4 regions of the Pantoea sp. S-LA4 genome follow, and region 4 is predicted to be linked to each of the others. Evidence: predicted binding sites of a transcription regulator. Region 4 holds the regulator's gene; each other region holds the start of a gene.
What was found. Region 4 encodes PurR, which represses purine synthesis genes. Its sites were predicted from a motif close to CANGCAAACGTTTGCNTG; they were not measured.
Positions count from the first base shown of each region.

Region 1 (2,202 bases), 1.5 Mb from region 4:
TGCAGCGACGTCACGCTGATGGCGCCCTCACAGCTGCAGCAGGTGGCGTTTGGCGACAATGAAGCCTTTATTACCCTGCAGGATGGCAGCATGTTAACGGCGCGTCTGATGATTGCCGCTGACGGGGCCAACTCCTGGCTGCGTAACAAAGCAGATATTCCGCTGACCTTCTGGGATTACGATCATCACGCCCTGGTCGCCAACGTCCGTACTGCGCTGCCGCACGACGCAGTGGCGCGTCAGGTGTTTCATGGTGACGGTATCCTGGCTTTCCTGCCGATGCAGGACCCGCATCTGAGTTCGATTGTCTGGTCGCTGTCGCCGCAGGAAGCAAGCCGGCTGGAGACGATGCCGGAAGCGCTGTTCAACCAGCAGCTGTCGGTGGCGTTTGATATGCGGCTCGGCCTGTGCCAGCTGGAGAGCGAGCGCAAAACCTTCCCTCTGATGGCGCGCTATGCCCGCAACTTTGCCGCGCATCGTCTGGCGCTGGTGGGCGATGCGGCCCACACCATTCATCCGCTGGCAGGGCAGGGCGTCAACCTGGGCTTTATGGACGCGGCTGAACTGATTGGCGAGATTCGCCGTCTGCACCAGCAGGGTAAAGATATCGGACAGCACCTCTACCTGCGCCGCTACGAGCGCAGCCGTAAGCACAGCGCTGCGATGATGCTGGCTGGCATGCAGGGCTTCCGCGAAATGTTCTCCGGCACTCATCCGGCCAAAAAGCTGCTGCGCGACGTTGGCCTCAAGCTGGCGGACAGCCTGCCGGGCGTCAAACCGCTGATGCTGAAGCAGGCGATGGGCCTGAATGATCTGCCGGCGTGGCTGCGATAAACGCAGCGTCAGCGCTCACTACCAGGCCAGCATTTGCTGGCCTTTTTTATCGCTGAAATCCGCGCTGCACCATCACAATGCAGCGCCGCACCACCATTGCCCTTCGTTTGATTTATTCTAATTTTGCCGCGCAATTCGCATTACTTTTTCTTATTCGGTTGCCAAACCGTCACGGTGTTTTTTTAACATCCTGAACGGCTTCTCGCATAAATTTGCTGGGTATATTCAACCTCCCTGCATTTATTGCGTGATTAATCACAAAATCGCAGTTTTTTATCCTGTCGATGTGGAATCCTGGTTAGGCTGTGCATCAGCTTTCGACCCCGGTTTGCTTATGGTTAATCGTCAGATTCGGTGGTAACGTCAGGCTAAAGAGAACGTTTGCGTCGGCACCGTTTCCGGCGCGCTTTGCTACTCACTCGCTTCTGCACAGGATGGTTATGACTCAGCAAACACCTCTATTTGAACAGCATCAGGCCTGCGGCGCCCGCATGGTCGATTTTCATGGCTGGATGATGCCGCTGCATTATGGCTCCCAGATGGACGAGCATCATGCGGTGCGTAATGACGCCGGGATGTTTGATGTCTCCCACATGACGATTGTTGACCTGAAAGGCCCGCGTACCCGCGAGTTTCTGCGCTACCTGCTGGCAAATGATGTGGCAAAACTGACCCAGCCCGGCAAAGCGCTCTACACCGGCATGCTGAATGCGTCGGGTGGCGTCATTGACGATTTAATTGTTTACTTTATGAGCGAAGATTTTTTCCGGCTGGTGGTGAACTCCGCCACCCGTGAGAACGACCTCGCCTGGATCGCCCGGCATGCCGAGGGCTACGGCATTACGCTGACCGAACGTGACGACCTGGCGCTGATTGCCGTTCAGGGTCCGCAGGCGCAGCAGAAAGCGCAGACGCTGTTCAGCGACGCACAGCGGCAGGCGGTGGCCGGTATGAAGCCGTTCTTTGGCGTTGAGGCGGAGGGGCTGTTTATCGCCACTACCGGCTATACCGGTGAAGCGGGATATGAAATTGCATTACCGGCAGAGCAGGCAGCCGATTTCTGGCAGCGACTGCTGGCCGCCGGCGTCAGGCCGGCCGGGCTGGGCGCGCGCGACACGCTGCGGCTGGAAGCGGGCATGAACCTTTACGGTCAGGAGATGGATGAAGGCGTTTCTCCGCTGGCCGCCAATATGGGCTGGACGGTGAGCTGGGAGCCTGCTGACCGGGCTTTTATCGGCCGTGAAGCACTGGAACTCCAGCGTGAACGCGGCACAGAAAAACTGGTTGGGCTGATCCTGACCGAAAAAGGCGTGCTGCGTAACGGGCTGCCGGTGCGCTTCACCGACGACCAGGGCGAGCCGCAGGAAG
Region 1 is NZ_JBTLRC010000002.1:3,037,735-3,039,936, reverse strand. Features, by position in the region: gene ubiI (FAD-dependent 2-octaprenylphenol hydroxylase) at 1-834, shown strand, start outside; gene gcvT (glycine cleavage system aminomethyltransferase GcvT) at 1,275-2,202, shown strand, end outside.
Region 1: gcvT (glycine cleavage system aminomethyltransferase GcvT) is a predicted target of PurR. The motif match lies at 1,205-1,222, and genes of this name have one in related genera.

Region 2 (2,202 bases), 2.3 Mb from region 4:
CAGAATATCCAGCCCGTCACGTTCGGGGAGTGAGAGATCGAGCACCACCGCATCCCAGGGCGCGGCGTGCAGCGCCTGAAAACCGGCCTCACCGGAGGTAAACCAGTCGACGCTAAATCCCAGCTTGCCCAGCCCCGCTTTGATACCGTCGCCAATTAAGCGATCGTCTTCTATCAGTAAAATACGCATCATTTCTCCCTGCGTTGATAGCGCTTTATACGAAGCAGACCACGGCTTGTACAGCTGATTTCGGCGAAAATTGCTTATTTTTACTTCTTAAGAAGCTGTTAAGAAGCCTATGGTTAACTGGGTTCAACAAAACGAAACACATCATGGAAAAGAGGTGACAAAATGAAAAAGCACGCTGCAATTTTAGCCGTCGTTATGCTGGCATCTGCCCCGGTTTTGGCTGCACAGCAAGGCGGTTTTACCGACCCTAATGCCCCGGCGGCGCAGACCCAGACGAAACAGGGCGGCTTCAGCGCCGACCACACCAGCGTGGTGACCGTGAAGCAGGCTGAAGATATGCGCGACGAAAGCTGGATCACCGTTCGCGGTAAGCTGGAAAAGCAGATCGGCGATGAAGATTATCTGTTCCGCGATCAGACCGGCACCATGAAAGTCGAAATCGACCACAAGCACTGGAACGGCCAGACTATCTCGCCTCAGGATACCGTTGAGCTGACCGGTGAGCTGGATAAAGATTTCAACAGCATCGAAATGGACGTTAAGCAGGTCAGAAAACTGCCTTAATCGCCGCGATCGGGACCGCTTCGGCGGTCCTTTTTTTTGCCCCGCTATCTGCCCTAATTCAAATTTCCCTCCGCGTGAGCGAAACGTTTCGATAACGATCACAAATTTCACTCTCCCCGATTGAGTTGCTGGCGGCTTTTCATACACTCCTGTCAGCGAAACGTTTCGCTGTGGAGTGAAAAGATGAAAAAAGGTCGCTTGTTAAACGCTGAACTCTCTCATGTGATTGCCCGCCTGGGACACACGGATACGCTGACGATTGCTGATGCCGGTTTGCCGATTCCGGCAGGACCGCAACGCATTGACTTAGCACTGACGCCGGGTACGCCCGATTTTATGCAGGTGGTCAATGCCGTCACGCTTGAGATGCAGGTAGAAAGCGCCCTGATCGCGGAGGAGATTAAGCAGCACAATCCGCCGCTCCATAGCGCACTGCTCGCCGTGCTCGAAGCCTTGCAACAGCACCAGGGGAATTGCATCACCATCAGCTACACCAGCCATGAACAATTCAAACAACAGACGCAGCGCAGTCAGGCGGTCATTCGCAGCGGAGAGTGTTCTCCGTTTGCGAATGTCATCCTGAGCGCCGGCGTCACCTTCTGAGGCCGCTATGCAACCTTTACTGCAGCTTAACGGCATTGAAAAATCGTTCCCTGGGGTGAAAGCCCTCAAGGGTGCCTCACTGAATGTCCGGGCAGGACGCGTGATGGCGCTGGTCGGTGAAAACGGTGCCGGTAAATCCACCATGATGAAAGTGCTTACCGGGATCTATCAGTTTGATGCCGGTTCGCTGCACTGGCTCGGCAAAGAGACCCGGTTCAATGGCCCTAAAGCCTCACAGGAAGCGGGCATCGGCATTATCCATCAGGAACTGAATCTGATCCCCCAGTTAACCGTGGCGGAGAATATTTTCCTCGGTCGTGAATTTGTTAACCGTTTTGGCCGCATCCAGTGGACGCGCATGTATGCCGAAGCGGATGCCTTGCTGAAGCGGTTAAATCTGCGCTTCAACAGCCACAAGCTGGTGGGCGATCTGTCGATTGGCGATCAGCAAATGGTCGAAATTGCCAAAGTTCTGAGCTTTGAGTCGCAGGTGATCATCATGGATGAACCGACCGATGCGCTGACGGATACCGAAACGCTGTCGCTGTTTCGGGTAATCAATGAACTGAAGGCGCAGGGCTGCGGCATCGTCTACATCTCGCATCGCATGAAAGAGATCTTTGAGATCTGCGATGACGTCACGGTGTTTCGTGACGGCCAGTTTATTGCGGAGCGTCCGGTCAGCGAACTGACCGAAGAGAGCCTGATCGAAATGATGGTCGGCCGCAAACTGGAAGATCAATATCCGCATCTCGATCAGACTCCGGGCGAAGTGCGGCTGAAAGTCGACAACGTCAGCGGTCCCGGCGTGCATAACGTCAGTTTCAGCCTGCGCAAAGGAGAGAT
Region 2 is NZ_JBTLRC010000002.1:3,785,586-3,787,787, reverse strand. Features, by position in the region: gene qseB (quorum sensing response regulator transcription factor QseB) at 1-189, opposite strand, end outside; gene ACX3P5_RS18685 (YgiW/YdeI family stress tolerance OB fold protein) at 352-753, shown strand; gene rbsD (D-ribose pyranase) at 937-1,356, shown strand; gene rbsA (ribose ABC transporter ATP-binding protein RbsA) at 1,364-2,202, shown strand, end outside.
Region 2: rbsD (D-ribose pyranase) is a predicted target of PurR. The motif match lies at 907-924, and genes of this name have one in related genera.

Region 3 (2,202 bases), 1.4 Mb from region 4:
CGCCTCGCGGCAGATCGCGGCGCAGGAGACGCATCATCCGCACAATGTCTCACCGGAAGGCTTGCCGGATGAGATCCTGCCGCTGGTTGCCGCGTATAACGCGTTGCTGAATAAGCTGCGCGAGGCCTGGTCATCCCAGCGGCAGTTCCTGGAAGATGCCGCTCACGAACTGCGAACCCCGGTCACCGCTGTCACGCTGCAGCTGGAGAATCTGCGTCAGCATATTCAGCCGGGCGAGGCCAGCCGGCAGTTCAGTCAGCTCGAAGCGGGCGTGACGCGTACCCGTCACCTGGTGACCCAGTTGCTGAACGTCTCCCGTCAGGAAGATCAAAGCGTGGTGGCCAGCATTGAGCAGATTGAACTGGAAGATCTGCTGAAAGAGAGCATTGAGCAGTTGATGGTGGTGGCCGATAAACGCGGCATCGATATCGGCTTTAACGGCTCGACCCAGTATCGCCTGCAGGCCAGCCGCTCTGAACTGCGTAGCCTGTTCGACAACCTGATTGGTAACGCCATGTTGCATACGCCGGAAGGGAGCCTGGTGGATGTTCTGCTGCATCGGGTGGCGGGCAAGACGGTGGTGGATATTGTCGATAACGGACCAGGTATGCCGGAATCCTTTATTGAACGCGCCTTTGACCGTTTCACCCGTTCCCCTGACGTTAAAGCGCAGGGCAGCGGTCTGGGTTTATCGATTGTGCGCAGCGTTGCGCAGAAGCATCAGATTCATGTCGCCCTTTCCAATTGCCTGACGCCACAGGGTGCAATTTGTGGTTTGCAGGTCCGCGTCACTTTTCCCTGATCCCGCACGTTTGATCGCGAACCAGACAACGTAAACGGTTGCCTGGTTCCGTTCGATCACCGCCATTATTGTGAAGCACGTCACATTTTCACTGAATTGTAATGCAACACTTTTTGACAAACGTGAGCAAAATCTATTTTCTATCGCTATGTTGCAGGCACGCTACGCGGGCTGGAAACTGGCTGTTATGTCCTGAATAACTCACTCCCCACCCCGGGATCGACTTCTCTCTGACTGCGCCTGCTGTGCAGCGGTCAAAAGCATGTGGTTAATGATAATGAAATTCAAAACGTTGATAGCAGGTGCCGTACTGGCATGTTCCTGGACGGGTGTTGCGCAAGCCGCTGATAGCGATCCGCAATATCTGTCCGACTGGTGGCATCAGAGCGTAAACGTGGTGGGCAGCTACCACACGCGCTTCGGGCCGCAGTTTAACAACGACGTTTATCTGGAATATGAAGCGTTTGCCAAAAAAGACTGGTTCGATTTCTACGGTTATCTCGATCTGACCAACTTCTTCGGCGCGGGTAACAGCAACGCCAACGGTATTTTTGACCACGGTTCGCCGATGTTTATGGAGATTGAACCGCGCTTCTCGATCGACAAACTGACTGGCACCAGCCTGGCCTTTGGTCCGTTCAAAGAGTGGTATTTCGCCAACAACTACATCTACGACATGGGCCGCAACAGCGATAACCGCCAGAATACCTGGTATATGGGTCTGGGCACCGATATCGATACTCACAGCGATGTGGGTCTGTCACTGAACGTCTATGCCAAATATCAGTGGGAAAACTACGGTGCGGCAAATGAAAACAGCTGGGATGGCTATCGCTTCAAGGTGAAATACTTTGTGCCGATCACCACGCTGTGGGGCGGTAACCTTGGCTATGTCGGCTTCACCAACTTTGACTGGGGTTCCGATCTCAACGAGAAAGGCGGTTCGTCGCGCACCAGTAACTCAATCGCTTCAAGCCATATTCTGTCGCTGGGTTACGATCACTGGCACTTCTCAGCCGTGGCGCGTTACTTCCACAATGGCGGTCAGTGGGCGGATGGGCAGGAGCTGAACTTCGGTAACGGTCCGTTTGAAGTGAAATCGACCGGCTGGGGTTACTACCTGGTGGCGGGTTACAACTTCTGATGAGCGGGCGGCTGGCTGCAAGGCTGGCCGTGCTCAGGCGACCCTAAAACGGCGCCGCTGTCACCGGCGCCGATCCCGCATCCTGCTTTATTCCTGCGGCTTCACCACGTTGATGCGCCACGGAATGCCGAACTGATCGATAAACATCGCAAATCCATTTGACCAGAACGTCTCCTGCCACGGGGTCGTCACTTTGCCGCCCACGGACAGTTTTTCAAACCAGGTTTTGCCCTGCTCTGCATCCGTGGTGGCGAGG
Region 3 is NZ_JBTLRC010000002.1:100,249-102,450, reverse strand. Features, by position in the region: gene ACX3P5_RS01355 (sensor histidine kinase) at 1-802, shown strand, start outside; gene ACX3P5_RS01350 (nucleoside-specific channel-forming protein Tsx) at 1,080-1,946, shown strand; gene yjdN (VOC family metalloprotein YjdN) at 2,034-2,202, opposite strand, start outside.
Region 3: ACX3P5_RS01350 (nucleoside-specific channel-forming protein Tsx) is a predicted target of PurR. The motif match lies at 830-847, and genes of this name have one in related genera.

Region 4 (2,202 bases):
GTTGGGGTTTATCTCGGCAACGGCAAATTCATTCAGTCACCGCGTACCGGCAAAGATATTCAGATCAGTGCGCTGGGTGAAGACTACTGGCAGCGCCACTATATTGGTGCGCGTCGGGTCATGACGCCAAAGACCATTCGCTAACGCAGCCGTTGAGCGATCGCCAGACAGCAAAAAGCCGGGCCATGCCCGGCTTTTTCGATCAGTGCAGAATCGCGGTGAAGCTAAAAGCGACAATCATCAGCAGGCAGCCGACGGTAGTCATCAGCGCCAGTTTCAAATCGGTACTCATTTAACTCTCCTTAGTCACAATTTTTGTGGGGTTAAGCCATTTTCCCACAGGACCGGGTAAAAATCTCGTTTTATCCGCCCAGCCTTGTTAGAATCCTGCCTTTGTTGCGCAACGCGCGCAGCCCCGGTTCCGTTTGCTCTCTTTTCAGGCGCTCATTACCCGCCAGTCGCCCTGTTTACCGGTCAGAAAACCTGCATAATTGCGCAGAAAACCCTGAGCAGACGCAAACGTTTAACATTATGCTTATCATTGCGTTAGATAAGCCCTGGAGTCCGATTTTAATGGCAACAATTAAAGATGTGGCAAAACGCGCCGGCGTCTCAACGACCACCGTTTCGCACGTCATCAATAAAACGCGTTTTGTCGCTGAAGAGACGCGCAACGCCGTCTGGCAGGCGATTCAGGAACTGCACTATTCGCCCAGCGCCGTGGCGCGCAGCCTGAAGGTGAATCACACCAAAACGCTGGGCCTGCTGGCGACTTCCAGCGAAGCGCCCTACTTTGCTGAAATTATTGAAGCAGTGGAAAACCACTGTTTCGACAAAGGCTATACCCTGATTCTGGGTAATGCGCACAATGATCTGCAGAAGCAGCGCGCCTATCTCAGCATGATGGCGCAAAAGCGCGTCGATGGGCTGCTGGTGATGTGCTCTGAGTATCCGGACGATCTGCTGAAAATGCTGGAAGAGAACCGTAACATCCCGATGGTGGTAATGGACTGGGGCGAATCCCGCGCCGACTTTACCGACACGGTGCTGGACAATGCGTTTCAGGGCGGTTATCTCGCCGGGCGTTATCTGATTGAGCGTGGCCATCGCGAGATTGGCGCCATCCCCGGCCAGATGGAGCGCAACACCGGAGGCGGACGTCACGCCGGCTTCCTGAAGGCGCTGGAAGAAGCGGGTATTCAGCCGCGTGCCGAGTGGATTGTCCAGGGTGACTTTGAACCTGAATCGGGCTATCAGGCAATGCAGCAGATCCTGTCGCAGAAACAGCGCCCGACCGCGGTGTTCTGTGGTGGCGATATCATGGCGATGGGGGCGATTTGCGCCGCCGATGAGATGGGATTGCGCGTGCCGCAGGACATTTCGGTGATCGGCTATGACAATGTGCGCAACGCGCGCTACTTCGCGCCGGCGCTGACCACCGTTCATCAGCCGAAAGCGCAGCTGGGTGAGAAAGCGCTGGAGATGTTGCTGGATCGCATCACCAGCAAACGTGAGATTTCTCAGACCATCGAAGTGCATCCAACCCTGATTGAACGTCGTTCCGTAGCTGATGGTCCGTTCCGCGACTACCGCCGTTAATCTTCGCTTAACCACTCCTGATTAAGCGTTTGCGCATCACCCAGATAGCTGAGTAACCAGCCGGTCGCCGGTGATGCGCGATCTTCCGCCCAGCTGACACAACAGGGACTCTCCGGAAAAGCCACCGGCAGGGTCAGCTCCACCAGCGCGCCGCTGTCCAGCAACGGCCGGGCCAGATGACCAGGCACCATCGCCACGCACAATCCCGCCAGTACGCAATCCAGCCCGGTCTGCCATTCCGGCACCACCAGCCGACGCTGGTTGTCGAGCGTCCACGTCATCCGGCGTGGCAGCGCGCGCGAAGTATCTTCCAGAACCAGCGACGGCCAGCTGCGCAGGGTATCGTCATCTATCTGGCTCACTTCCGTCAGCGGATGGTGGTTCGCGACCACGCAGCGCCAGTTGAGCGTCCCCATATCGCGAAAGGCAAAGCGGCCGCCGACCGGGATCGCCTGAGTCGCGCCGATAGCAACCTCCACCCGGCCATCCGCCAGCGCATCCCAGACGCCGTTGAACACTTCATAACTGATGTGCAACTCCATGTCAGGAAAGTGCCGGTAAAAATCCTTCACTAATTGTCGGGTACGCTGCGGCTTGACGATA
Region 4 is NZ_JBTLRC010000002.1:1,495,149-1,497,350, reverse strand. Features, by position in the region: gene ACX3P5_RS07850 (C40 family peptidase) at 1-144, shown strand, start outside; gene cydH (cytochrome bd-I oxidase subunit CydH) at 203-292, opposite strand; gene purR (HTH-type transcriptional repressor PurR) at 574-1,599, shown strand; gene punR (DNA-binding transcriptional activator PunR) at 1,596-2,202, opposite strand, start outside.